3 regions of the Hydrogenophaga sp. SNF1 genome follow, and region 2 is predicted to be linked to each of the others. Evidence: predicted binding sites of a transcription regulator. Region 2 holds the regulator's gene; each other region holds the start of a gene.

What was found. The regulator HrcA, encoded in region 2, represses chaperone genes, less so after heat shock. The targets are predictions, from matches to a motif close to TTAGCACTCNNNNNNNNNGAGTGCTAA.
Region 1: groES (co-chaperone GroES) is a predicted target of HrcA. The motif match lies at 8,109-8,135, and genes of this name have one in related genera.
Region 3: rpoH (RNA polymerase sigma factor RpoH) is a predicted target of HrcA. The motif match lies at 6,973-6,999, and genes of this name have one in related genera.

Annotation. Positions count from the first base shown of each region.
Region 1 covers NZ_CP139793.1:874,958-884,510, forward strand. The annotation lists gene SOM08_RS04245 (ABC transporter substrate-binding protein) at 1-987, shown strand, start outside; gene SOM08_RS04250 (ABC transporter permease) at 1,107-2,018, shown strand; gene SOM08_RS04255 (ABC transporter ATP-binding protein) at 2,021-2,992, shown strand; gene SOM08_RS04260 (dipeptide ABC transporter ATP-binding protein) at 2,989-4,008, shown strand; gene SOM08_RS04265 (MurR/RpiR family transcriptional regulator) at 4,012-4,860, opposite strand; gene tal (transaldolase) at 4,924-5,865, shown strand; gene groL (chaperonin GroEL) at 6,060-7,706, opposite strand; gene groES (co-chaperone GroES) at 7,743-8,033, opposite strand; gene SOM08_RS04285 (sensor histidine kinase) at 8,204-9,553, opposite strand, start outside.
Region 2 covers NZ_CP139793.1:3,447,086-3,456,638, forward strand. The annotation lists gene SOM08_RS16520 (YicC/YloC family endoribonuclease) at 9-920, shown strand; gene gmk (guanylate kinase) at 928-1,548, shown strand; gene rpoZ (DNA-directed RNA polymerase subunit omega) at 1,567-1,770, shown strand; gene SOM08_RS16535 (RelA/SpoT family protein) at 1,911-4,175, shown strand; gene greB (transcription elongation factor GreB) at 4,176-4,733, opposite strand; tRNA gene SOM08_RS16545 (tRNA-Arg) at 4,806-4,882, opposite strand; tRNA gene SOM08_RS16550 (tRNA-Ile) at 4,910-4,986, opposite strand; gene hrcA (heat-inducible transcriptional repressor HrcA) at 5,018-6,037, opposite strand; gene SOM08_RS16560 (NAD kinase) at 6,127-7,044, shown strand; gene recN (DNA repair protein RecN) at 7,073-8,716, shown strand; gene rapZ (RNase adapter RapZ) at 8,716-9,553, shown strand, end outside.
Region 3 covers NZ_CP139793.1:1,549,338-1,558,890, forward strand. The annotation lists gene SOM08_RS07485 (branched-chain amino acid ABC transporter permease) at 1-1,017, shown strand, start outside; gene SOM08_RS07490 (ABC transporter ATP-binding protein) at 1,028-1,798, shown strand; gene SOM08_RS07495 (ABC transporter ATP-binding protein) at 1,816-2,532, shown strand; gene lysS (lysine--tRNA ligase) at 2,622-4,178, shown strand; gene SOM08_RS07505 (7TM diverse intracellular signaling domain-containing protein) at 4,189-5,949, opposite strand; gene rpoH (RNA polymerase sigma factor RpoH) at 5,981-6,940, opposite strand; gene SOM08_RS07515 (DUF3014 domain-containing protein) at 7,176-8,051, shown strand; gene pcp (pyroglutamyl-peptidase I) at 8,094-8,765, shown strand; gene SOM08_RS07525 (hypothetical protein) at 8,787-9,110, opposite strand; gene SOM08_RS07530 (phosphotransferase enzyme family protein) at 9,182-9,553, shown strand, end outside.

The sequences.
Region 1 (9,553 bases), 2.1 Mb from region 2:
CAACCCAACGTGAAGACCACCTTCCAGCGCAACGGCAACTACTGGGGCAAGATCGAAGGCAACGTCGTCAACGTCGAGTACACGCCCATCGGCAACGACGCCACGCGTGTGGCCGCGCTGCTGTCGGGTCAGGTGGACGTGATCGAGCCCGTGCCGCTGCAGGACGTGGCGCGCATCAACGCCAGCGGCAAGTCCAAGGTGATGCAGGGCCCCGAGCTGCGCACCATCTTCCTGGGCATGGACCAGAAGCGCGACGAGCTGCTGTACTCCAACGTGAAGGGCAAGAACCCCTTCAAGGACAAGCGCGTTCGCCAGGCCTTCTACCAGGCCATCGACATCCAGGGCATCCAGCGCACGGTGATGCGTGGTGCCTCCGCGCCCACGGCGTTGATGGTCGGCCCTGGCATCAATGGCTTCGACCCCGCCATGAACACCCGCCTGCCCTTCGACGCCGAGGCCTCGAAGAAGCTGCTGGCCGAGGCCGGTTACCCGAACGGCTTCGAGGTGACCCTGAACTGCCCGAACGACCGCTACGTCAACGACGGCAACATCTGCCAGGCGGTGGCCGCCAACCTGGCGCGCGTGGGCGTCAAGATCAACCTGCAGGCCGAGACCAAGGGCACCTACTTCCCGAAAATCCTGCGCCGCGACACCAGCTTCTACATGCTGGGCTGGACGCCGGGCACCTACGACTCGCACAACGCGCTCAACGCGCTCATGCGCTGCGTGGACGATTCCGGTTCGGGCCAGTTCAACCTGGGTTCCTATTGCAACCCCAAGGTGGATGAGCTGACCAAGCAGATCCAATCGGAGACCGACAAGGCCAAGCGCGACGCCATGATCCGCGAAGCCTTCAAGATCCATGCCGACGACGTCGGCCACCTGCCGCTGCACCAGCAGGCCCTGGCCTGGGGCGTGGCCAACAACGTCACGCTGGCCCAGCTCGCCGACAACTTCATGCCGTTCCGCTACATGTCGGTGAAATAAGGCCACCCCCGCGCCGCCTGCGGCGTCACCCCCCAAGGGGGGCGCCAGCAGCGGCCCGGCGGAGCCGGTTCCGCGCTGGCCCTGGCCTTCCGATCCGCCTCTTCTTTCGGGACATTGACTTGATCGCCACCATTCGCCGCGCGCTCGACAGCGACGTCGGGTACAGCTTTCGCACCTCGCCCACGGCCATCGTGGCCGCGCTGATCGCTGCCGTTTGCATCGTCTGCGCGCTCTTCGCCACCTGGATCGCCCCCCACAACCCCTTCGACCTGGCCTCGCTGGACCTGATGAACGCGCGCCTGCCGCCCGTGTGGCAGGAAGGCGGCAACCCACAGTTCGTGCTGGGCACCGACGACCAGGGCCGCGACATCCTCTCCGCGCTCATGTACGGCGCGCGCATCTCGCTTGCGGTGGGCCTGGCTTCGGTGGTGCTGTCGGTGCTCATCGGCGTGACCCTGGGCCTGTTGGCCGGCTTCGTGGGCGGCTGGCTTGACGGCTTCCTGATGCGCCTGTGCGACGTGATGCTGTCCTTCCCGCCCATCCTCATCGCGCTGCTGATCGCGGGCGTGGGCCGCGCGCTGTTCCCCAACGCGCACGAGACGCTGGCCTTCGGCGTGCTCATCATCTCCATCACCCTGGCCGGCTGGGTTCAGTACGCCCGCACGGTGCGCGGCTCCACGCTGGTGGAGCGCAGCAAGGAGTACGTGCAGGCCGCGCGCGTGACCGGCGTGGCGCCGCTGCGCATCATGGGCCGCCACGTGCTGCCCAACGTCATGGGCCCGGTGCTGGTGCTGGCCACCATCCAGGTCGCCACGGCCATCATCACCGAGGCCACGCTGTCCTTCCTGGGCGTGGGCGCGCCGCCCACCTCGCCCTCGCTGGGCACGCTCATTCGCGTGGGCAACGACTACCTGTTCTCGGGCGAGTGGTGGATCACCATCTTCCCCGGCCTCATGCTCATCCTCATCGCGCTCAGCGTGAACCTGCTGGGCGACTGGCTGCGCGACGCTCTCAACCCAAGGCTGCGCTGACCATGAGCCTGCTGCAAGTCAAGAACCTCGTCGTCGAGTTCCCCACGCGCCGCGGCACCCTGCGCGCGCTGGACGACATCTCCTTCGACATCGCGCCCGGCGAGATCCTGGGCGTGGTGGGCGAGTCCGGTGCGGGCAAGTCGCTCACCGGCGCGTCCATCATTGGCCTGCTGGAGCCGCCCGGGCGCATCGCCTCGGGACAGGTCCTGCTCGAAGGCCAGCGCATCGACAACCTGCCGAACGAAAAAATGCGGCGCATCCGCGGGCGCAAGATCGGCGCCATCTTCCAGGACCCGCTGACCTCGCTGAACCCGCTGTACTCGGTGGGCCGCCAGCTGATCGAAACCATCACCACGCACCTGCCGGTGAGCGCGGCCGAGGCGCGCGAGCGCGCGATCCAGCTGCTCCGGGACACCGGTATTCCGGCGGCCGAACAGCGCATCGACCACTACCCGCACCAGTTCAGCGGCGGCATGCGTCAGCGGGTGGTCATCGCGCTGGCGCTGGCGGCCGAGCCCCAACTCATCGTCGCCGACGAGCCCACGACCGCGCTGGACGTGTCCATCCAGGCGCAGATCATCACGCTGCTCAAGAGCATCTGCAAACAGCGCGGCGCAGCCGTCATGCTGATCACGCACGACATGGGCGTGATCGCCGAAACCTGCGACCGCGTGGCCGTGATGTACGCCGGGCGCGTCGCCGAGATCGGCCCCGTGCACGAGGTGATCAACCAGCCGGCCCACCCCTATACCCGTGGCCTGATGGCCTGCATCCCCGACATGAGCCAGGAACGCGAGCGGCTGCACCAGATCGACGGCGCCATGCCGCGCCTCAACGCCATTCCCAAGGGTTGCGCCTACAACCCGCGCTGCGAGCGCGTGTTCGATCGTTGCCATGTCGAGCGCCCCGACCTCATGGACGCGGGCGCCACGCGCGCGGCCTGCTGGCTGCAGGCCTCGGGAGCCGTGGCATGAGCAGCACCACCGTGACCACCGACGCCGCCGCGCTGGTGCGCGCCACCGACCTGGCCAAGACCTTCGACGTCTCGCCCCCCTGGCTCAACCGCGTGCTGGAGCGCAAGCCGCGTCAGCTGCTGCGCGCCGTCGACGGCGTGAGCTTCGACATCCCGCGCGGCCAGACGCTGGCGCTGGTGGGCGAATCCGGCTGCGGCAAGAGCACCGTGGCGCGCCTGCTGGTGGGCCTGTACGAGCCCACGCGCGGGGGCTTCCAGTTCGACAACCAGGACGCGCACGCCGCTTTCAAGACGCCCGCCGGGCGCGTGCTGCGCCGGCGCATCCAGATGATCTTCCAGGACCCGTACGCCAGCCTGAACCCGCGCTGGCGCGTGCAGGACATCATCGCCGAGCCCTTGCGCGAGCACCAGATCGAAACCGATCCGGCGAAACTGCGCGACCGCGTCGACGAGCTGCTGCGCTCGGTGGGCCTGAGCCCGCACGACAGCCTGAAGTACCCGCACCAGTTCAGCGGCGGCCAGCGCCAGCGCATTTCCATCGCGCGCGCCCTCGCCACGCAGCCGGACTTCCTGGTCTGCGACGAGCCCACCAGCGCGCTGGACGTGTCGGTGCAGGCGCAGGTGCTCAATATCATGAAGGACCTGCAGCGCGAGCGCGGGCTCACCTACCTGTTCATCAGCCACAACCTGGCCGTGGTGCGCCACGTGAGCGACCAGGTGGGCGTGATGTACCTGGGCCGCCTGGTGGAGCTGGCGCCCAAGCACACGCTGTTCGAGAGCCCGCGCCACCCCTACACGCGCATGCTGCTCGACGCCATCCCCAAGATGCACGACACCGGCAAGGCGCGCACGCCGGTGCAGGGCGAGGTGCCCAACCCGCTGAACCCCCCGAGCGGCTGCGCCTTCAACCCGCGCTGCCCGCACGCCAACGACCGCTGCCGCCACGAGCGCCCGGTGCTGAAGGACATCGGCGGCATCCGCATCGCCTGCCACGCGGTGGAGGAAGGCCGGCTTTGACGCTCAGGCGTAGCGCTTGTTGCGCAGGTTGTTCTTCATCTCGCGCAGCAGCGGCTGCAGCTTGGCGCCGCCGATGCGCAGCGCCAGGCAGGTGGCCATGATGTCGATCACCATCAGGTGCATCAGGCGCGAGGTCATGGGGCTGTAGCGGTCGTATCCCTCGGGGTGGTCGGCCGCCAGGTGGATATGCCCGGCTTGTGCCAGCGGCGAGCCGCTGGTGGTGATGGTGATCACCGTGGCGCCGTGGCGGCGCGCGATGTCGGCCGCGTCCATCAGGTCGCGTGTGCGGCCCGAGTTCGACACGATCACCAGGCAGTCGCCCGGCCCCAGCAGCGAGGCGCCCATCACCTGCATGTGGCCGTCGCTGTAGGCCACCGCGTTGATGCCCAGGCGGAAGAACTTGTGCTGAGCGTCCTGCGCGACGATGCCCGAGTTGCCCGCGCCGTAGAACTCGATGCGCCCGCGCGCCTTGCCCGTGGCCACGAGCGCATCCACGGCGCGCTCGATCGCGTGGTGCGAGGCGTCGTTGCGGTACTTGAGAAAGGCCGCCACGGTGTTGTCGATAAGCTTGACCATCACGTCGCTGGTCTTGTCGTCGGCGTCCACGCTGCGGTGGATGAAGGGCACGCCTTCGCTCACGGTGCCCGCCAGCTTGAGCTTGAAATCCGACAGGCCGTCGTAGCCCATGCTGCGGCAGAAGCGCACCACCGTGGGTTTGCTCACGTGGGCGCGCTCGGCCAGCTCACTCACCGGCAGGCTGGCGAAACTGCGCGGGTCTTGCAGCACGAGCTTGGCCACGCGCTGTTCGGCCGGGGCGAGCGAGGGCATCGAGGCCTTGATGCGGTCGAGCATGGCGTGTTACCAGGTGGTCCGAATGGCTGAAATTTTATTACCTGGCGGCGCCATAATCCGCCCATGAACCAGCTCGACGCCCTCAAACAGTTCACCACCGTGGTCGCCGACACCGGCGACTTTCGGCAACTGGCGGCCTACGCCCCGCGCGACGCCACCACCAACCCCTCGCTCGTGCTGAAGGCGGTGCAGAAGCCCGAGTACGCGCCGCTGCTGGCCGAGGCCATCGCGCGCCATGGCGCGGCCGACAAGGTGGAGCTGATGAACCGGCTGCTGGTGCGCTTCGGCGTCGAAATCCTCCGGCTCATTCCGGGCCGTGTGTCCACCGAGGTCGACGCGCGCCTGAGTTTCGACACCGCCGCCACGCTCGAGCGCGCGCGCCGCCTGATCGCCCTGTACCGCGCCGAAGGGGTGGACAGCGAACGCGTGCTGATCAAGATCGCCGCCACCTGGGAGGGCATCCGCGCGGCCGAGCAACTGGAGCGCGAAGGCATCCACACCAACCTCACGCTGCTGTTCTCCTTCCCCCAGGCCGTGGCCTGCGGCCAGGCCGGCGTGCGTCTCATCTCGCCCTTCGTGGGCCGCATCTACGACTGGTACAAGAAGCAGGCCGGCGCCCAATGGGACGAGGCCGCCAACGCCGGCGCCAACGACCCCGGCGTGCGCTCGGTGCGCCGCATCTTCGAGTTCTACAAGCGCCACGGCGTGGCCACCGAAGTGATGGGCGCGAGCTTTCGCAACGTGGGCCAGATCACTGCGCTGGCGGGTTGCGACCTGCTCACCATCAGCCCCGAGCTGCTGGCCCAGCTCGCGGCCAGCGAAGCGCCGCTGTCGCGCGCGCTCGACGCCGACGCGGCGAAGCGCCTGGACATCGCGCCCGTGCGCTACGACGAGGCGGGCTTTCGCTACGCGCTCAACGAAGACGCGATGGCCACGGAAAAACTGGCGGAGGGCATCCGCGCCTTCGCTGCCGACACGGTCAAGCTCGAAGCGCTGATGGTCTGAGCAGGCGCCAACCGGCGTCCCCCCAAAGAAAAACCCCGCGAGCGATCGCGGGGTTTTTCTTTGGAGACGGGCAGAGCGCCAGGGCGCTCTTACGACGCCGCCAGAGGGTGCAGGGCAAGGCGCAGACGCGCTGACAGCGGCATCGCCACGGCAAGCGGCTGCAACGCCGCCATGCGCCCTCTGGCAAGGAGCACTTACATGCCCATGCCGCCCATGTCGCCCATACCACCCATGCCGCCACCGGGCATGGCCGGCGCGTCTTCCTTCGGCGCCTCGGCGACCATGCACTCGGTCGTGAGCATCAGCGAAGCGACGGACGCGGCGTTCTGCAGCGCGGTGCGGGTCACCTTGGTCGGGTCCAGGATGCCCATCTCGATCATGTCGCCGTAGGTGTCGTTGGCGGCGTTGAAGCCGTAGTTGCCCTTGCCACCCAGCACGGCGTTGATCACCACGCTCGGCTCGCCACCGGCGTTGGCCACGATCTCGCGCAGCGGGGCTTCGATGGCCTTGAGGATCAGCTTGATGCCGGCGTCCTGGTCGGCGTTGTCGCCCTTGATGGCGCCAGCGGCCTGGCGGGCGCGCAGCAGCGCCACGCCGCCACCGGCCACGATGCCTTCTTCCACGGCGGCACGGGTGGCGTGCAGCGCGTCTTCCACGCGGGCCTTCTTCTCCTTCATCTCGACCTCGGTGGCAGCGCCGACCTTGATCACGGCCACGCCGCCGGCCAGCTTGGCCACGCGCTCTTGCAGCTTCTCGCGGTCGTAGTCGCTGGTGGCTTCTTCGATCTGGATGCGGATCTGCTTGACGCGGGCCTCGATGTCGGCCGCGGCGCCGGCGCCGTCGATGATGGTGGTGTTTTCCTTGCCCACTTCGATGCGCTTGGCCTGGCCCAGGTCGGCCAGGGTCACCTTCTCGAGCGTCAGGCCCACTTCTTCAGCGATGACCTTGCCGCCGGTGAGGATGGCGATGTCTTCCAGCATGGCCTTGCGGCGGTCGCCGAAGCCCGGCGCCTTGACGGCCACGACCTTCAGGATGCCGCGAATGGTGTTGACCACCAGGGTCGCCAGGGCTTCGCCTTCGACTTCCTCGGCGATGATCAGCAGCGGACGGCCGGCCTTGGCGACTTGCTCCAGCACGGGCAGCAGGTCGCGGATGTTGCTGATCTTCTTGTCGAAGAGCAGAACGAAGGGGTTGTCCAGCAGGGCGGCCTGCTTCTCGGGGTTGTTGATGAAGTAGGGCGACAGGTAGCCGCGGTCAAACTGCATGCCCTCGACGACGTCGAGCTCGTTGTCCAGCGACTTGCCGTCTTCCACGGTGATCACGCCTTCCTTGCCGACCTTGTCCATGGCGTCGGCAATGATCTTGCCGATGGACTCGTCGGAGTTGGCGGAGATGGCGCCGACCTGGGCGATTTCCTTGCTGGTGGTGGTGGCCTTGGAGGCCTTCTTCAGCTGCTCGGTCAGGGCCACGACGGCCTTGTCGATGCCGCGCTTGAGGTCCATGGGGTTCATGCCGGCGGCCACGTACTTCATGCCTTCGCGCACGATGGCCTGGGCCAGCACGGTGGCGGTGGTGGTGCCGTCACCGGCGTTGTCGCTGGTCTTGGAAGCCACTTCCTTGACCATCTGCGCGCCCATGTTCTGGAGCTTGTCCTTCAGTTCGATCTCTTTGGCGACCGAGACACCGTCCTTGGTGACGGTGGGGGCGCCGAACGAGCGCTCGAGCACCACGTTGCGGCCCTTGGGGCCCAGGGTCACTTTGACGGCGTTGGCCAGGATGTTCACACCCTCGACCATGCGCGCACGGGCGTCGCCGCCGAAAACCACGTCTTTTGCTGCCATGTTTGGCTCCTTCAGTACGAATCAGGGGGAGGGGAATTACTTCACGACGACCGCGAACAGGTCGTCTTCCTTCATGACGAGCAGCTCGTCGCCGTCGACCTTGACGGTCTGGCCGCTGTACTTGCCGAACAGCACGCGGTCGCCCACCTTGACGGTCAGGGCGCGCACTTTGCCGTCGTCACCGGTCTTGCCCGGGCCCACGGCCAGGACTTCGCCCTGATCGGGCTTCTCGGCAGCGGCGTCGGGGATGACGATGCCCGAGGCGGTCTTGGTTTCGCTGTCGACGCGCTTGACGACCACGCGGTCGCCGAGAGGCTGAAGTTTCATTGCATCTCCTGAATGGAAAAGAGGGCTAGGGGAAAAAGGGGGCCCCGGCTTGGAACCGGGGCACGGGCGCGGATGTTAGCACTCGGCGCCAGCGAGTGCTAATGATAAGGGCGGGCGTGACGGTTTCAAGAACCGTCCGCGCCGCCCGGGCGGTGGCCCCGGGGCCCGGTTCAGGGCGCGGCGGGCTTGGGCAGCCAGACGTGGAAGGTCGCGCCCTCGCCCGGCGCCGACGCGCCCCACAGCCGCCCGCCGTGGCTGTCGACGATCTGCTGGGTGAGCGCCAGGCCGATGCCGTCGCCCGCGATCTCGGGGTCTTCGCAGGCGCGGCCGAACATCTGCAGGATGCGCTCGTGCTGGCTGGGGTCGAAGCCGCGCCCGTTGTCCTGGATCCAGACGTCCCAGCCCGCGGCCTCCTCGCGGCAGCCGAAGGCGATGCGCGCGGGATCGCGCTGGGCGGAGTACTTCACGGCGTTGTCGATCAGGTTGACCCAGACCTCGTGGATCAGCACCGGGTCGGCCATCACCACGGGCAGGCTGTCCAGGCCGCTGAACTCGATGCGCCGCCCGGGGTGCGTGGCCAGGGCCTCCGCCACCAGCGGCTCGATGGTCTGGCGCAGGGCCAGGGGCTGCTTGTCCACCGCGTGGCGGCCCAGGCGCGAGAAGCGCAGCAGCGCCTCCACCAGGGTCTGCAGGTGGCGGCCGGCGGCGCGCACCTTCTCGCCGTACAGCCGGGCCTGCTCCAGGTCGCCGGCGTCCAGCATGCTCTGCAGGATCTCGGCGAAGCTCACCATGTGGCGGATCGGCTTCTTCAAGTCGTGCGAGATGGCGTGCGAGAAGTCGGTGAGCGTGCGGTTGGCCTCCTCGAGCTGGCGCGTGCGCTCGCCGACCACGCGGTTGAGGGTTTCGTTGGTGCGCTGGCGCTCCTCCAGCAGCTCGTAGTAGACGGTCACGTCCTGCACCGTCCAGGTGGCCGGCAGGCGGTAGCCCTCGCCGGTGAAGTCCGGGATGCCGCGGCAGCGCACCCAGCGCCGCTGGCCCTGGGCGCTGAGCAGCGGGAACTCCTCGTCGAAGGCCTCGCCGGTGCGCAGCGATTGCGCGAGCTTGTGGCGCAGGCCCTCGCGCCGCTCGGGCGGTACGGCCTCCATCAGTTCGGCGAAGTCGTGCGGGGCCTCGTCGGGCGCGCGGTCCAGCAGCTCGAAGACCTCGTGAGACCAACGCGTGCGCGCGCTCTCGTGGTCGTACTCCACGCGGCCCAGGCGCGCGAGCTTCTGCGCCGCATCCAGGTGGCGCTGCAGGCTGGCGTTGGCCAGCTCCAGGCGCTTGCGCTCGCTGATGTCGGTCTGGATCGAGAAGAAGGCCGCCACGTTGCCATGCCCGTCGTGGATGGGCTCGATGTTGAGCAGCACGGTGTAGGCCTGGCCGTCCCTGCGGTAGTTCACCAGTTCGACGCCCGACACCGCGCGCCCGCCCGACAGCGCCGTCTTGAGCTGCGCGGTGGCGCGCTGGCTGGTCAGCGGGCC
Region 2 (9,553 bases):
CCAGAGCGATGGCAGTTTACAGCATGACCGGCTACGCCTCGGCCCAGCGAAACGCTGGCGCAGAGCCGGCCGCGGGAGAATCCGGCCCGTCCGTCGGTGTCGAAATCCGATCCGTCAACAGCCGATTCCTCGATCTCGGTTTCAAGCTCCCGGACGACTTGCGCGCGAGCGAACCCGCCCTGCGCGAACGCCTCACGCAGCGGCTCAAGCGCGGCAAGGTCGAGGTGCGCGCCTGGATCGAAACCCCGTCCGACGCCACGCCGCGCGCGCCGGGCAGCGCCGAACTGCAGCGCCTGCTGGGGGCGCAGGACAGCATCCGCACCTGGCTCCCGCAGGCGCAACCGCTGTCGGTGGCCGAGGTGCTGACCCTGGTGGGACGCCGCAGCGCCCCGCCGGCCGATCTGCACGAACGCCTGCCCGAACTGCTGGACACCGCCCTGACACAGCTGCTCGAAGCCCGGGCGCGCGAAGGGGCCCGGCTGGCCAGCATGCTGCTCGATCGCGTGGGCCAGCTGCGCGCCCTCACCGACACGGCCCAACCCCTGATCCCCGAGCTCGTGGCCCAGCAGCGCCAGCGCTTCCTCGACCGTTGGCAGGAAGCCTTGGGCGCCGACGCCTCGGGCAGCATCGCCGCCAGCGAGGCCGCGCGCGACCGCGCCCTGGCCGAGGCCACGGCCTTCGCCATCCGCATCGACGTGGCAGAAGAACTCACGCGCCTGCGCTCCCACCTGGACGAGATCGAACGCCTGCTGCAGCGCGGCGGCGAGGTGGGCAAGCGCCTGGACTTCCTGATCCAGGAGCTGCACCGCGAAGCCAACACCCTGGGCTCCAAGTCGTCGAGCCTGGAACTCACCCGCGTCTCGGTGGACATGAAAGTGCTCATCGAACAGATGCGCGAGCAGGTGCAGAACCTCGAATGAGACCCTGATGCAATACCCCGGCAACCTGTTCGTCGTGGCCGCGCCCAGCGGGGCAGGCAAATCCAGTCTGGTCAAGGCGCTGATGGAGCTCGATGCCCGCGTGCAGCCCTCGGTGTCGCACACCACGCGCCCGCCGAGGGGGCAGGAGCTGCATGGCCGCGAGTACTACTTCGTGAGCCAGGAGAGCTTCGACCAGATGATCGCGCAGGACGCTTTCCTGGAGTGGGCGCAGGTGCACGGCAACCGCTACGGCACGTCCAAGACCGCCATCGAGCAGCGCATCAAGCAAGGCGCCGACGTGGTGCTGGAGATCGATTACCAGGGCGCGCTGCAGGTCAAGCGCATCTTTCCCAACGCGGTCCTGATCTTCATCCTGCCGCCCAGCTGGGAAGAGCTGCGCTCGCGCCTGGAGCGGCGCGCCGAGGACACCGCCGATGTGATCGATCTGCGCCTGCGCAATGCCGCCCTGGAGATGGCCCACGCCCGGGATTTCGACTTCGTTATAATCAATGAGTTGTTTGAACGGGCCCTGTTTGATCTCAAGGCCATCGTTCACGCCCAGCGCTTGAAGTACGCGGCGCAGCGCAGCGCCCGCAGCGACACATTCGAAGCGCTCAACATCCCCTGACATTGCCCGGAGCCCGCCATGGCACGCATCACCGTCGAAGACTGCCTGGAACAGATCCCCAACCGCTTTCAGCTCGTGCTGGCCGCCACCTACCGCGCCCGCATGCTGAGCCAGGGCCACGCCCCCAAGATCGAGAGCAAGAACAAGCCGGGTGTCACCGCCCTGCGCGAGATCGCCGAAGGCAAGGTCGGCCTCGAGATGCTCAAAAAAGTGCCGACCTGAGTCGCAGCGTCGCACCCTCCCCACAAAAGGCACCGTTCGACGGTGTCTTTTTGTTTCTGGCGGCCCCGATTCCGCCCCGGGACCAGGGCCTAGATCGGTGACCCAAAGCGGTGCATGCCGTCTGGCGCTACAGTTGCAGGATGACCCCTACCGTCGACGGTACCCTGGCGGTCAGCCCGCCTGACGCGGCCACCGCGGCCGCGAGCGCGGCTGCGGCCAGCTTCGCCGCGCTGCTGGGCAAGCTCGACTACCTCGGCCCCACGGACATCGAGCATATCCGGCAGGCCTACCGCTTCGCCGACGAGGCCCACCTGGGCCAACTGCGCAAGAACGGCGATCCGTACATCACCCACCCCATCGCGGTGGCCTCGATGTGCGCGGAATGGAAGCTCGACGCCCAGGCCCTGATGGCCGCGCTGATGCACGACGCCATCGAGGATTGCGGCGTGACCAAGCAGGAACTGGTCGAGCGCTTCGGCGCGCCGGTGGCCGAGCTGGTCGACGGACTGACCAAGCTGGAGCGGCTGGAGTTCACCTCGCGCGAGCACAACCAGGCCGAGTCCTTCCGCAAGATGCTGCTGGCCATGGCCAAGGACGTGCGGGTCATCCTGATCAAGCTGGCCGATCGCACGCACAACATGCGGACGATGGCCGACATGCCGCGCAGCAAGTGGCAGCGCATCAGTTCGGAAACGCTGGAAATCTACGCCCCGATCGCCCACCGCCTGGGCCTGAACTTCACCTACCGCGAACTGCAGGACCTGGCCTTCCGGTTCCTGCACCCCTGGCGCTACGAGGTGTTGTCCAAGGCGCTGAACCGGGCGCGCAGCCGCCGCCGCGACCTGATCGCGCGCGTGCAGCAGGAAGTGGAAACCGCCTTCAAGCGGCAGCTGATGCCGGTGCGCATCATGGGCCGCGAGAAGACGCTGTACTCCGTCTACCGCAAGATGGACAGCAAGCACCTGTCCTTCGCCCAGGTGACCGACATCTACGGCTTTCGCATCGTGGTGCCCGAGCTGACCGACTGCTACACCGCTCTGGGCGTGCTGCACCAGCTCTACAAGCCGCTGCCGGGCAAGTTCCGCGACTACGTCGCGATTCCCAAGGTCAATGGCTACCAGTCGCTGCACACCACGCTGGTGGGGCCCTTCGGAACCGCCATCGAGTTCCAGGTGCGCACGCATGGCATGGACGTGGTGGCCGAATCGGGCGTGGCGGCGCACTGGCTCTACAAGGCCAACGAGCCCGGCAGCGACATGTCGCAGCGCCTGGGCACGCAGTGGCTGCAGTCGCTGCTGGACATCCAGCAGGAAACGCACGACGCCAGCGAGTTCTGGGACCACATCAAGATCGACCTCTTCCCCGACGCGGTCTACGTGTTCACGCCCAAGAGCAAGATCCTCGCGCTGCCGCGCGGCGCGACGGTGGTCGACTTCGCGTACGCCATTCACAGCGACATCGGCCAGCGCACGGTGGCCGCGCGCATCAATGGCGAGCAGCGGCCGCTGCGGTCCGAACTGGCCAACGGCGACGTGGTCGAAGTCATCACGGACGAGAAGGCCGAGCCCAATCCCACCTGGCTGTCCTTCGTCAAGACCGGCCGGGCGCGCTCCAAGATCCGCCACCACCTCAAGACGGTGGCGCAGGAAAAATCCCTTGAACTGGGCGAGCGCATGCTCAGCCAGGCCCTGCGCTCCGAAGGCATCGCGCAATTGCCGGGCGAAGACGGTGAGCAGGCGCTGGTGTGGGAGAAGCTGCTGCGCTTCACCGGCAACAAGAGCAGGGCCGAGTTGCTGTCCGACATCGGCATGGGCCGGCGCATCGCCAGCATGGTGGGCAAGAAGCTCGCGGTGCTGCTGTCCGAAACCGGGCTCAAGCCCGACGCGGTGCTGATCAGCACCGAGCGCTACGCCACCGCCGGTCATGGCGAGAGCGCCTTGCAGGGCGTGGTCACACTGGACGGCAGCGAAGGCCTGTCGGTGCAGTACGCCCCATGTTGCAAGCCCATCCCGGGCGATCGCATCGTCGGCTACCTGGGCCGAGGAGAAGGCCTGGTGGTGCATGCCGAGGACTGCCCCACCGCCCGCCGGCTGCGCGACCGCGATGCCGAACGCTTCCTTGAAGTGGAATGGGCCGACGAACCCGTGCGCTCCTTCGACACCACCGTGGTCGTCACCGTGGCCAATGGCAAAGGCGTGCTGGCGCGCGTGGCCTCGAGCATCGCCGCGGCCGAGGCCGACATCACCCACGTGGACATGGGCGACGAACCCGCGCAGACCGCCACGGACATCCGCTTCTCGGTGGCGGTGCGCGACCGCCAGCACCTGGCCGACGTGCTGCGCAGCCTCAAACGCACGCCTTCGGTCATCAAGGCCCAGCGCTACAAGGCCGCGGCCAAGGCCTGATCAGGCGGCGGGCGCCGGGTAGCTCACGTCCAGCACCTCGAGTTCCTGCACACCGCCCGGCACGGCGAGCTTGACCACGTCGCCCACACGGGCCTTGAGCAAGGCGCGCGAAACCGGCGCCACCCAGCTCACCTGCCCTTGCGTGCTGTCGGCCTCGTCGATGCCGATGATGGTGATGGTGGTCTCGCGCCCCGACTCATCCGCGTAGGTGACGGTGGCACCGAAGAACACCTGGTCGCTGCCGTGGTGCGCGGAAGGATCCACCACCTCGGCGATCTCCAGGCGCTTGGTGAGAAAGCGGATGCGCCGGTCGATCTCGCGCAGGCGCTTCTTGCCATACAGGTAGTCCCCGTTCTCCGAGCGGTCGCCGTTCTTGGCGGCCCAGTGCACGGCCTCGACCACCTTGGGCCGCTCCTCGTCCATCAGGCCCAGGAGCTCCCGGCGAAGGCGCTCGTAGCCCGTGCGGGTGACGTAGTTCTTGCCACCCGGTGTGGCTGGCGCGCCGACGGCGTCGTCATCGTCGTCCGAATCGGATTCGCGGGTGAATGCCTTGCTCATGGTGACGGGTACGCGCGAAAGAGGCGCCGGAAAGAGAAAAGCCCGCAGCTTGTGGCTGCGGGCTTTCAGTAGTGGCGCGGCTGGCAGGATTCGAACCCACGACCCCTTGGTTCGTAGCCAAGTACTCTATCCAACTGAGCTACAGCCGCGAAGCCTCGCAGTATAGCAGGCTTTTTTGGTAGGCCGTGTTGGGCTTGAACCAACGACCAAAGGATTATGAGTCCTCTGCTCTGACCAACTGAGCTAACGGCCCGAGCGCGGGATTGTAGGGCGCCCCTGCGCGCCTACCCCTGCTTGGTGTGGCTCAGCGCATTGCTCACCAGCTTGGCCGTGACGTCGACGATCTGGATCATGCGGTCGTAGGGCATTCGCTGCGGGCCGATCACGCCCAGGGTGCCGACGACCTGGCCATCCACTTCGTAGGGCGCCGTCACCACCGACAGGTCCTCGTACGGCACCACCTGGCTTTCACCGCCGATGTAGATGCGCACGCCGTCGGCCTGCGTGGAGACATCGAGCAGGCGCATGAGCTGGGTCTTCTGTTCGAACAGGTCGAACAGGCGGCGCAGGTTGCCCAGGTCGCTGCTGAACTCGCTCACCGACAGCAGGTTGCGCTCGCCGGCGACCACCACCTCGTCCTGCTGGGCCGGCTGCGCGCCGATGTCCACGGCCTGCTTCATCAGGTCGGCAATCTCGCCGCGCAGCGCGTCCAGCTCGGTGGTGAGGCGCTCGCGCACGGCCTCGATGGTGAGGCCCGCGTAGTGCGTGTTGAGGAAATTGGCCGCCTCGACCAGCTGCGACTGCGTGAAACTGGCCTGGGTCTGGATGATGCGGTTCTGCACCTCGCCGTCGGGCGAGACGATGATCACCAGCACGCGCCGCTCGGACAGGCTGAGGAATTCGATGTGTCGGAACACCGAGGCGCGGCGCGGCGCCATGACCACGCCAACGAACTGCGACAGGCTGGACAGCAGGTGCGCGGCCTGGCTGATGACGCGCTGCGGCGATTCCGCGCCCGGCGCGCTGAACTCGGTGACGCGCGGCATCATTTCCTCGCGCCGCACGGTGAGCATGGTGTCCACGAAGAGCCGGTAGCCACGCGCCGTGGGAATGCGCCCCGCCGAGGTGTGCGGACTGGCGATCAGGCCCAGCTCTTCCAGGTCGCTCATCACGTTGCGGATGGTCGCTGGCGACAGTTCCAGCCCGGCGGCCCGGGCCAGCGTGCGCGAGCCCACCGGTTGCCCGTCGGCGATGTAGCGCTCCACCAGCGCCTTGAGCAGCAACTTAGCGCGATCGTCCATCATTCAGACCATTCTAAGGAAAGCCCCGGCGGCGCGCGCTGCGGTGCGGCGCAACCCGCTTCGCCCACGACACCGTGTGATGTAATTTGCGCATGAATGCCCCGCTGGATCCCCGCGCCACGACACCCGCCGCGAAACGCCCCTTGCGCTTCGTCCACGTGGTCATCGTGGGCAAGTACCAGGCGCCGGGCGCCCGCCATGTGGTCGAGGAGATCGCCCAGTTCCTTCACGCCCAGGGCTGCGAGGTCTCTCTGGAGCAGCAGACCGCGCAGAACACGGGGCTGACGGACTACCCCTCGCTCGACGTGCCCGGCATCGGCCGGCACGCCCAACTCGCGCTGGTGGTCGGGGGCGACGGCACCCTGCTGGGCATCGGCCGGCAGATGGCGCGCCAGGGCGTGCCGCTGGTGGGCATCAACCAGGGACGGCTCGGCTTCATCACCGACATTGCCTTCGAGGACTACCGCGAAGCCCTGTGCCCCATCCTGCGCGGCGACTACCAGGAAGAGGCGCGCGCCCTGATGGCGGCCAGCGTCTGGCGCGATGGCCATTGCGTCTATGAGGCCACCGCGCTCAACGACGTGGTCGTCAACCGCGGCGCCGTGGCCAGCATGATCGAGCTGCGCGTGGAGGTCGATGGCCGCTTCGTGGCCAACCAGCGCGCCGACGGCCTGATCATCGCCTCGCCCACCGGCTCCACCGCCTATGCGCTGTCGGCCGGCGGGCCGCTGCTGCACCCGAGCATCGGCGGCTGGGTGATGGTGCCGATCGCGCCGCACACCCTGTCCAACCGCCCCGTGGTGCTGCCCGCGCATTGCGAGATTGCCCTGGAGCTCGTCAACGGGCGCGACGCCAGCGCGAACTTCGACATGCAGACTTTCACGAGCCTGTTGCACGGCGACCGCATCGTCGTGAAGCGTTCGGAACACGCGCTGCGCCTGCTGCACCCGGTCGGCTGGAACTACTTCGACACCCTGCGCCGCAAGCTGCACTGGAACGAGGGCGCCTGACGCGGGCCCGATTCACCCACTCCCTGCCATGAGCCTTCGACGCATCGTCCTGCGCGACTTCGTCATCGTCACCTCGCTGGACCTGGAGCTGGCCGGCGGCTTCGGCGTGCTCACGGGCGAAACCGGCGCCGGCAAGTCCATCCTCATCGACGCGCTGCAGCTGGCGCTGGGCGCGCGCGGCGAGGCCGGCGTGGTGCGCGAAGGCGCGCCGCGCTGCGAGATCGCCGCCGAGTTCGACCGTCCCGCGTCCCTGAAGCCCTGGCTCGACGAGCAAGGCTTCGCCGACGACGGCACGCTGCTGCTGCGCCGCACCATCGACACCGACGGCCGCAGCCGCGCCTGGATCAATGGCAGCCCGGCCACGCTCGCTCAGCTGCGCGTGGCCGCCGACGCGCTGGTCGACATCCACGGCCAGCACGCCTGGCAGAGCCTCACGCGGGCCGAGGCGGTGCGCGAGCTGCTCGACGCCTATGCCGGTATCGACGCCACCGCCTTGAGCGCGGCCTGGACCGCCTGGCGTCAGGCCGCCCAAGCGCTGCGCGAGGCCCGCGAGCGACAGGACGCCGCGCGCCAGGACAGCGAACGCCTGGCCTGGCAGATCGCCGAGGTCGACAAGCTCGGCCCGCAGACCGGCGAATGGGAAGAACTGAACACGCGCCACGGCCGCCTGGCCAACGCCCAGGCCCTGATCGACGCCGCCGAAACCGCCGTGCAGGCCCTCGACGAGCAGGACGACAGCGCCAGCCGCCTGCTCAGCCGCGCGGTGGCCGCGCTGCAGGCCCAGGCGCACGTGGAGCCCGCCTTCGCCCAGACCATCGACTCCCTGAACGGCGCGCTGGCCCAGGTGCAGGACGCGGTGCACGAGCTGCACCAGCACCAGCGCCATGCCGAACTCGACCCCTCCGCCCTGGCCGCGCTCGACGAGCGCCTGGGCGCCTGGCTCTCGCTCGCCCGCCGCTACCGCACCACGCCAGAGGAGCTGCCCGCGCTGCACGCGCAGTGGAAGCACGAACTCCAGCGCCTCGCCGACACCCTGGACCTGGACACCCTGGAGCGGCGCGAAGCCAGCGCGCGCGCCGCCTTCGACCAGGCCGCGCGCGCCGTGGGCCGCCAGCGCCAGAAGGCCGCGCCGCGCCTGGCCACCGCCGTGACCGACGCCATGCAGACCCTGGGCATGCAGGGCGGCCGGTTCGAGGTGGCGTTGCAAGCGCTGGCCGAACCCCAGTCGTTTGGACTGGAACAGGTGGAATTGCGCGTCGCGGGCCACGCCGGCAGCACGCCCAAGCCGGTGGCCAAGGTCGCCTCGGGCGGCGAACTCTCGCGCATCGCCCTGGCCATCTCGGTCGTCACCAGCCGCCTCGGCCAGGCGCCCACGCTCATCTTCGACGAGGTGGACGCCGGCATCGGCGGCGCCGTTGCGCACACGGTGGGTCAGATGCTGCGCCAGCTCGGCCAGGACCGCCAGGTGTTGGCCGTGACCCACCTGGCCCAGGTGGCGGCCTGCGCCGACCACCACCTGCTGGTGGCCAAGCAGCGCCAGGGCCAGCAAACCCTGAGCAGCGTGCAGCCCATCGACGCCGAAGCGCGCGTGCGCGAACTGGCGCGCATGCTCGGCGGCAACGAACACTCTGAAATCTCGCTTGCGCACGCGCGCGAGCTTTTGTCGGCCTGATGAACACCCACTCCCCCACCGAACTCGTCGTCATCACCGGCATGTCCGGTTCGGGCAAGTCGGTCGCGCTCACCGCCCTCGAAGACCTGGGCTTCTACTGCGTCGACAACCTGCCGCCCGAGTTGCTCGAGGCCTTCATCGACCTGGACCGCCACGACCGCGTGCGCAAGGTCGCCATCGCCATGGACGTGCGCAGCGCCCAGTCGCTGCCCGGCCTGCCGCGCCGCCTGGCCGCGCTGCGCTCGCGCGACGTCCACCTCACCACGCTGTTCCTCGACTCGACCACCGACACCCTGGTGCGCCGTTTCTCCGAAACGCGCCGCCTGCACCCGCTGTCGCTGCAGGAAACCGACGACCAGCGCCGCGCGCTGACCGACGCCATCGAGTACGAGCGCGAGCTGCTGGCCGAGTTGCGCGAGCAGGCCCTGGTCCTCGACACCAGCCTCACGCGCGCGGCGCAGCTGCGCAGCCAGGTAAAGGAGCTGGTGGGCGCGACGCGCACGCCCATGACGCTGGTGTTCGAGTCTTTCGCATTCAAGCGCGGCATTCCCATGGACGCCGACTTCGTGTTCGACGTGCGCATGCTGCCCAACCCGCACTACGACCCGCTGCTCAAGCCCCTGACCGGGCGCGACGCGCCGGTGGCGCGCTTCCTCGAGGCCAGTCCCGACGTGCTGGCGATGGAGGAGCAGATCCGCACCTTCCTGCGGCACTGGCTGCCCCACATGGAACGCGACCACCGCAGCTACGTCACGGTGGCCATCGGCTGCACGGGCGGGCAGCACCGTTCGGTGTTCCTGGTGGAGCGCCTGGCCGCGCACTTCGGCCAGGACTGGG
Region 3 (9,553 bases), 1.9 Mb from region 2:
GCCACCGGCAGCAACTCCTGGGTGCGCATCGTCGACGTCGCGCTGCTCTACGTGCTGCTGGCCCTGGGCCTGAACATCGTGGTGGGCTACGCCGGCCTGCTCGACCTCGGCTTCATCGCCTTCTTCGCGGTCGGTGCCTACCTCTACGGCCTGCTGGCCTCGCCGCACCTCACCGACACCTTCGCCTGGCTGGCCGCCACCTTCCCCAACGGCCTGCACATGAACTTCTGGATCGTGATGGTGGTCGCCGGCATCGTGGCCGGCGTCACCGGCCTGATCCTGGGCTTTCCGGTGCTCAAGCTGCGCGGCGACTACCTGGCCATCGTGACCCTGGGCTTCGGCGAGATCGTGCGCATCTTCATGCTCAACCTCGATCGGCCGATCAACATCACCAACGGTCCCAAGGGCTTGACCAACGTGGATGCGGTGAGCGTCTTCGGGCACCGCATGAGCCAGAGCCTGTCGATCGACATCGGGGGGTTCTCCTATACCTTCCAGTCGGTCACGCTGTACTACTACCTCATCCTGTTCTTCGTGGTGCTGGCCATCGTCATCGCCTACCGCTTGCAGGATTCGCGCATCGGCCGTGCGTGGATGGCCATCCGCGAGGACGAGATCGCCGCCAAGGCCATGGGCCTGAACACGCGCAACCTCAAGCTGGCGGCCTTCGGCATGAGCGCCACCTTCGGTGGCATCGCCGGCGTGCTGTTCGCCTCGTTCATGCGTGGCGTCTACCCCGAGTCCTTCATCCTCATGGAGTCGGTGATGATCGTCGCCATGGTGGTGCTGGGCGGCCTGGGCCACATCCCGGGCGTCATCCTCGGCGCCCTGGTGCTGGCGGGACTGCCCGAGCTGCTGCGTCACGTGGCGCACCCGCTCACGGCCATGACCGATGGCCGCCTGGGGCCCGAGATCCTGCGCCAGCTGCTCATCGCGCTCGCCATGATCGTCATCATGCTGCTGCGTCCCAAGGGTCTGTGGCCGTCACCGGAACACGGCAAGTCCCTGAGCAAGTGAGGAGCGCGGCATGACAGACACCATCCTGAAAGTCGCCAGCGTCTCCAAGCGCTTTGGCGGCCTGCAAGCCCTCAGCGACGTGGGCATTGAAATCCGTCGCGGCCAGGTCTACGGCCTGATCGGTCCCAACGGTGCGGGCAAGACCACGTTCTTCAACGTGCTCACCGGCCTGTACACCCCCGACAGCGGCACCTTCGAGCTGGCCGGCAAGCCCTACACGCCCACGGCCGTGCACGAGGTGGCCCGCGCCGGCATCGCGCGCACCTTCCAGAACATCCGCCTGTTCGCCGAAATGACGGCACTGGAAAACGTGATGGTGGGCCGCCACGTGCGCACGCACTCGGGCCTGCTCGGCGCCATCCTGCGCACCGGTGGCTTCAAGCGCGAGGAGCGCGAGATCGCCGAGCGCGCGAAGGAGCTGCTCGACTACGTGGGCATCGGCAAGTTCGCCGACTACAAGTCGCGCACCCTGAGCTATGGCGACCAGCGCCGCCTGGAGATCGCGCGCGCCCTGGCGACCGACCCGCAGCTCATCGCACTCGACGAACCCGCCGCCGGCATGAACGCCACCGAGAAGGTCCAGCTGCGGGAACTCATCGACCGCATCCGCCAGGACAACCGCACCATCCTGCTCATCGAGCACGACGTGAAGCTCGTGATGGGCCTGTGCGACCGCGTCACCGTGCTCGACTACGGCAAGCAGCTCTCCACCGGTACGCCGGCCGAGGTGCAGAAGGACCCGAAGGTGATCGAGGCCTACCTCGGCACCGGCGGGCATTGAGTCGGCAGGAGAACAGCATGGCAAACACACTACTCAAGGTCGCCGGCCTCAAGGTTTCGTACGGCGGCATCAAGGCGGTCAAGGGCATCGACCTCGAAGTGCGCGAGGGCGAACTGATCACGCTGATCGGCTCCAACGGCGCGGGCAAGACCACCACCATGAAGGCCATCACCGGCTCGCTCGCCATGGAGGCGGGCGACGTCGAGTACCTGGGCCAGAGCATCAAGGGCAAGGGCGCCTGGGACCTGGTGAAGCAGGGCCTGGCCATGGTGCCGGAAGGCCGCGGCGTGTTCACGCGCATGAGCATCACCGAGAACCTGCAGATGGGCGCCTACGTGCGCAAGGACAAGGCCGGCATCGCGCAGGACATCGAGCGCATGTTCGGCATTTTCCCGCGCCTGAAGGAGCGCAAGGACCAGCTCGCCGGGACCATGAGCGGCGGCGAGCAGCAGATGCTGGCGATGGCGCGCGCGCTCATGAGCCAGCCCAAGGTGCTGCTGCTCGATGAGCCGTCCATGGGCCTGTCGCCGATCATGGTCGACAAGATCTTCGAGGTGGTGCGCGACGTGTCGGCGCAGGGCGTGACCATTCTGCTGGTGGAGCAGAACGCCAGCCGCGCCTTGCAGATCGCCGACCGCGGCTACGTGATGGACTCGGGCGAGATCATCATGAGCGGCGACGCGAAGCAGATGCTGACCGATCCGAAGGTCCGCGCGGCGTACCTGGGCGAATAGGCCCGAGGCCCCGTGGCGCGGCGGCTTCCGTCGCAAAACTACAATCGCGGGTTGCGCGCCATTCGGGCGCCCAACCCGCTTTTCATTTCATGAGCCAAGCCAACACCCCCGACACCGCCGCCCCCGTTGCGCAAGACGAGAACCAGCTGATCGCCGAACGGCGCGAGAAGCTCAAGGCCCTGCGCGAGGGCCAGAAGCGGGGCGAGGGGGTGGCCTTCCCGAACGACCACAAGCCCACGGACAACGCCGCCGCACTGTTCGCCGCCCATGGCGAGAGCAGCAAGGAAGCGCTGGAGGCCACGCCGGTGCGCGCCAGCGTGGCGGGGCGCATGATGCTCAAGCGCGTGATGGGCAAGGCCAGCTTCGCCACGCTGCAGGACGCCTCGCTGGGCCCCAGCGGAGGTCGCATCCAGATCTACCTGAACAACGACAGCGTGGGCGAGGCCCAGCACAACGCCTTCAAGCACTGGGACCTGGGCGACATCGTGGCCGCCGAGGGCACGCTGTTTCGCACCCGCACCGGCGAGCTGACCATTCACGCCGACAAGATCCGCCTGCTCACCAAGAGCCTGCGCCCGCTGCCCGACAAGTTCCACGGCGTGGCCGACCAGGAGATCAAGTACCGCCAGCGCTACGTGGACCTGATGACCGACGAGGGCGCGCGCCGCCGTTTCGTCACGCGCAGCCAGGCCGTCACGGCACTGCGCCAGTTCATGGTGTCGCACGGCTTCCTGGAGGTCGAGACGCCCATGCTGCACCCCATCCCCGGCGGTGCCAATGCCAAGCCCTTCGTCACGCACCACAACGCGCTCGACCAGGAAATGTTCCTGCGCATCGCGCCCGAGCTGTACCTCAAGCGGCTGCTGGTGGGGGGCTTCGAGCGCGTGTTCGAGATCAACCGCAACTTCCGCAACGAAGGCATCTCGGTGCGGCACAACCCCGAGTTCACCATGATGGAGTTCTACGCGGCGTACTGGAACTACCGCGACCTCATGGACTTTTCGGAACAGCTCATCCGCCATGTGGTGCGCACGGTGCGCGGCGAGGGCGAGGTGAGCTACCAGGGCCGCGTGGTCGACATCGACTCGCCCTTCGAGCGCCTGACCATCCGCGACGCCATCGTCAAGTACACCGACGCCGGCGCGAACGTGGACAGCGCCGACTGGCTGCTCGGCCAGTTGCGCAAGCTCGGCCTGAACGAGGAAAAGGACCAGCTCTCCAAGCGCAGCCTGGCCTCGCTGCAGGTGCTGTTCTTCGAGGAGAAGGTGGAGAGCGAGCTCTGGAACCCCACCTTCATCATGGAGCACCCGACCGAGATCTCGCCGCTGGCGCGCGCCAACGACGAGCGGCCCGAGGTGACCGAGCGCTTCGAGCTCTACATCACCGGCCGCGAATTCGGCAACGCCTTCTCCGAGCTGAACGACGCCGAGGACCAGGCCGCGCGTTTCCAGGCCCAGGTGGACGCCAAGGACGGCGGCGACGACGAGGCCATGCACTTCGACGCCGACTACATCCGCGCGCTGGAGTACGGCATGCCGCCCGCCGGCGGCTGCGGCATCGGCATCGATCGCCTGATGATGCTGCTGACCGACAGCCCCAGCATCCGCGACGTGATCCTGTTCCCCGCGCTGCGCCGCGAGAGCTGAACCCCGGCGCTCAGAAGTTCAGCCGAAGAATCGCCTTGCGCGGCTCTTCGCTGAGCGTGAGCATGCCCTGGCGCATCCACTCGAGGTGGGCGGCGGCATCCTGGGCGAGCTCGCTGTCGGTGTCGGGCAGCAGCGCGGCCACCACCCGCAGGCGCAGCGTGGTGCCCGCGGGCAGGCGCGGTGAAAGGCGCAGACCATTGGCCAACAGGCTGGTGGCCGTGTGCAGCACCTGATCGGGCTTGACCGGGCCCTCCATCAGCAGCGCGAAGCTGTCGTCGTCCAGCCGCGCGGCCGTATCGACGTCGCGCGCCACCGCGCGCAGCTGCGAGGCGGCGATCACCAGCGCGCGGTCGGCGACCTCGCGTCCGTGGCGGGCGGCGATCTCGGCGTGGTTGTGCAGGTGCACCAGCAGCAGGGCGCTGTGGTGGCCATAGCGCTGGGCCCGCACCAGGCTGTCGTGCAGGCGCAGCAGGAAATGCGGCCGGTGGGTCAGGCCGGTCAAGGGCTCGGTGCGCTCCAGCGCATGGGCACGGGCCTGGGTCTCGTGCTGAATCCGCGACCGCATCAGCAGGGCGTAGAACAGCAGGGGCGCCTCGATGGACGCGGCGATCACGATGCCGTACTGCGACAGGAAGTTCGACGACAGCAGGTTGAAATTGCGCAGCACCGGCAGGGTAGAGGCCAGCAGCACCGGCACCATGCTCACCGCGAACCAGCGGATCCAGGTCTCGCCGCTGCGCCACGCCAGGCCCAGCATGGCCGCGATGGTGAGCATGGACAGGGTGCCGAGCGCGCTCAAGGCCTGCAGGCTCAAGGCGCTGGGCAGCGACTGGTCCCACACGATGCCGATCAGCCAGGCCGCCGCCAGCGCCAGGCACAGCCGGTCCAGGGTGCGCCCGATGCGCCGCGGCTGGGCCACCTGGCGCACGAACATCAGGCCCACCAGGCCCATGAGGGGCAGCAGGACGAACTCCGCCTCCTGGTTCCATCGCACCAGGTTCGGCCAGAGGAACTGTCCGCCCACGCCCAAGGACGCGGCCATGCTCAGGCCCAGCAGGCTGATATAGATCGCATAGGTCGCAAAGGCGGCGTCGCGGAACACCGCCATGTTGGCCAGCGCCACCACCGTCAGCAGCAAGGCCATCCCGAAATAGGCGCCCAGCACAAACTGCTGGTGGATGCGTTGCTCGCGCAGGGTGTTGTGGTCGTGCAGCTGGAAGACGCCCGAGAAGGGCACGCGCGCGTGCTCCACCCGCACCCAGTAGCGCACGGTTTCGTCCGGGCGCACGTCCAGGCTGAACACGGGGTAGCGGTCGGGGTTGGCCCAGTCGCTCACGGCCAGCCGGTCGCCGGCGCGTTGCACGCGCCACTGGCCCTGGGCGTCGCGGTAGTACATCGTGATGGCGTCGGTGCCCGAGCGCGCGAGTTCGAGCTCCCAGTGCGCCTGGGTGTCGCGCATCAGCACGTCGAAACGCAGCCACAGCGCGGTCTGGCCCGACAACACGGTGCGCTCGCCCGCACCTCGCAGGCGCCAGCCCAGGCCCGGGGGGCCCGCCGCGATGTCATCGATGCCCAAGGCGCCGGTCGGGTCCAGCAACTGCTGGCTGCGGCCGTCCAGCGAAATGGTGGCCCGGCGCGCGTCCAGCGCGATGGGCGCGGGGTCGGCGTCGGCGGGCGCCGCGTCAATGGCGAAGGCGGGGAGGCAGAGCAGGGCCAGGCAAAGGCCCAGGGCGGCGCTCAGGCGCCGCCCCACGGGAACAAAGAAAGGCATGGGGCGCGATTGTGCCGTCGCGCCGGCCGGATCAGGCGTAGCCGGCGAGCGCCTTGCGCATCTTTTTCATGGCCGCCACCTCGATCTGGCGGATGCGCTCGGCGCTCACGCCGTACTCGGCGGCCAGTTCGTGCAGGGTCATGCCGCCGGAACCGTCGTCGTTCACCTTGAGCCAGCGCTCGCTCACGATGCGGCGCGAGCGCTCGTCCAACTCGCCCATGGCCTGCGCCACGCCTTCGGTGGCGAGCCGGTCGCGGTGGGCCGATTCGAGCACCGCCGTGGGCTCGTGCGACTGGTCAGCCAGGTAGGCGATGGGGCCGAAAGCCTCTTCGCCGTCGTCACCCGGGCCTGGGTCCAGCATGACGTCGCCGCCGGCCAGGCGCGTTTCCATCTCGCGCACCTCGTCGGGCTTGACGTTCAGTTCACGCGCCACCAGGCCCACCTCGGCGTCGCTGAGCACCTCGCGGTGGGTGTCGCCGTCGGCGGCCTCGGCGCGCAGGCCCTGCTTGCGCGAGCGCAGGTTGAAGAACAGCTTGCGCTGGGCCTTGGTCGTGGCCAGCTTGACCATGCGCCAGTTCTTCAGGATGTATTCGTGGATCTCGGCCTTGATCCAGTGGATGGCGTAGCTCACCAGGCGCACGCCCTGCTCGGGGTCGAAGCGCTTGACGGCTTTCATCAGGCCCACGTTGCCTTCCTGGATCAGGTCGCCGTGCGGCAGGCCATAGCCCAGGTACTGGCGGGAGATGGAAACAACCAGCCGCAGGTGCGACAGGACCAGGCGCCCGGCGGCGTCCAGGTCGTTGTGGTCGCGCAGGCGGCGTGCCGCGTCCTGTTCCTCCTCCAGGCTGAGCAGGGGCAGGCGGTTCACGGCGGAGATGTAGGCGTCCAGATTGCCCAGGGGCGGCAGCGTGAGCGAGCGGTTCGTCCAGGAACCGGCCACGGCCAGATCGCTGCTCGGCGCAGCGGCCACGGGAATCAGCGAATGGGACATGGATGACCTCCTCGGGGTATCGAACAAGAATATTAGCACTCGCTTGGAGGGAGTGCTAAAGCGGAAGTTCCAACCGGCGCGGGCGGATGGGCCGGGGTACCGCCGGTTGTCGCCGCCCGCCCGAGCGCGAGGGGAAACGGGGCCGGCCGGGCGGGCCGGGTCCCGACCAGGGGCCTGGGGTACCCCCCGGGGCGTAGCATAGGACGCCTTCCCGCTTCCCCGAGGTGACGAGGCCATGACACGCCAACCCGACCCAGACGACCGCTCCCGCCTTCCCACCGTCCTGATCGCCTTGGCGGCGCTGGCCGCCGTGGCCTACTTCGGCTGGCGGTACTACCAGGACCGGCAGGCCCCCGCCCCGGTGGAACCCCCGGCGGCGGCCGCCCCCGCCCCCGCCGCCCCACCCGCGCTCGCCGAACCGGCGCCGCCCGCCATCCAGCACCCGGTGGAGCCCCCGGCGGCCGAAGCCATCGCCCCGCCCGCGCCCTTGCCCGCGCTGGCCGACGCCGACCCCTACGTGAGCGATCACCTCGCCGCGCTGCTCGGCCGCCCGAACGCGCTGCGTTTCCTGCAGCTCGACGGGTTCGTCAAGCGCGCCGTGGCCACGGTGGACAACCTGGGGCGTTCGCACGCACCCGTGCTGATGTGGCCCGTGACCCCCACCCCCGGGCGCTTTGCCTCGGTCAAGGCCGCCGACGGCGCCACCGAGACCATTGCCCCCGACAACAGCGCGCGCTACACGCCCTTCGTGCAGTTCGCCGAGTCGGTGGACACGGGCCGGGCCGTGGCGCTGTACCGCCGCCTCTACCCGCTGTTCCAGCAGGCGTACGAGGAACTGGGCTTTCCGGGCCGCTACTTCAACGACCGCCTGGTACAGGTGCTGGACCAGCTCATCGCCACGCCGGTGCCTGCCGCGCCGCCCGCCGTGGCGCTGGTGCAGGTCAAGGGCGAGGTGCCGTCCACCCGGCCCTGGGTGCGTTACGAGTACGCCGACCCGAAGCTGGAAGCCCTGTCGGCCGGGCAGAAGATCCTGCTGCGCATGGGCCCGGACCACCAGCGCCGCCTGCAGGCCAAGCTGGCCGACGTGCGTGGCCGCCTCGCGCGCCGCTGAGCCGCCCGGCCTGGGCGGTGGCACCTGCGGTAGATTGGCGCGATGCCCACCCGCTCGACCACTTCCTCCGCGCCGTCGAAAACGGTGTTGCTCACCGGTTTCGATCCTTTCGGCGGTGCGACCGTGAACCCGAGCTGGCAGGCCGTGCAGTCCCTGCACGGCGAACGCCTGCTGGACCACACCGTGGTGGCGGCGCAGCTGCCCACCGTGTTCGGCGAGTCGCTGCGTTGCCTGAGCGCGCTGCTTGACGCGCACCGGCCCGCGCTGGTGATCTGCGTGGGCCAGGCCGGCGGGCGTGGCGCGATCTCGCTGGAGCGCGTGGCCATCAACGTGGACGACGCGCCCATCGCCGACAACGCCGGCGCGCGGCCCATCGACGCGCCCGTGCGGCCCCGCGCCCCCGCCGCCTATTTCACCGGGCTGCCGATCAAGGCCATGCTGGCCGAACTGCAGGCGGCCGGCCTCGCGGCCGAGGTCTCGCAGACGGCGGGCACCTTCGTCTGCAACCACGTGTTCTACGGCCTGATGCGCACCCTGGCCACGCACCGCAGCCTGCGCCACGCGCGCGGTGGCTTCGTGCACGTGCCCTGGTTGCCCGAACAGGGCGCGCCGAACATGGCGCTGGACGACATCGTTCGTGGCCTGCGGTTGGCCGTGCACACCGCGCTGCGGGTGCGGCAGGATGGGGCGCTGGGCGCGGGCGCCACGCACTGACGCGCGGCACGAGGCGCTGCGTCAGGCCTGCCAGACGCCGAAGCCGGCCGAGCGCAGGTCGATGGCGACCTCGATCTCCTTGTCCACCGCGTCGCGGTAGCGCATGGGGTTGAAGCCCTCGTACAGGTCCGGCAGCAGCCGCCGCCCGTACTTGAAGACGTAGGCGTTGGACTGGATGCCGGCCTTGTGCTTGTCGAAGCGCACGTCCGGGTCCAGGCCGGTCATGCCCACATAGACGCAGGGCCTGCCCTCCACATAGCCGGGATTGCACGCGCGGAACTTGTGCTCGAGCAGCACGTCGGGGTGCAGCTCGATGACGTAGACGTGGTGGTGGGGGCGGGGCATGGCGCGGCTCGGGGCTGGCCGGAGTATCGGTTCAAGCCTAGAATCGCGCCCTTTTTTTGCGCGGAGTGGCCATGGACCTGGAGATTGCGCAGTCGACCCCCACCGCCGCGGCCATCGCGCGCGTGGTGCAGGCGAATTACCCCGTGGGCGAGGTCGTGGCGAGCGAGTTCCTGCGCCGCAGCTTCAATCAGGTCTACCGCCTCACGCTGGCCGACGGGCGCCGCGTGGTGGCCCGCCTGTGCGCCGAGCGCCCGCGCGGCGAGCCCAACCTGGCCTTCGAAGCCGCCGCGCTGCGGCACCTCCAGGCCCAGGGCTGCCCGGTGTCCGCGAGTCTGCCCACGGCGCAGGGCGAGGTGGCCATGCGGGTTCGTCTGCCGGAAGGCGAACGCGCGCTCATGCTCTTCGAGCACCTGGACGGCGAGGCCACCGCGGACGTGCCCGCC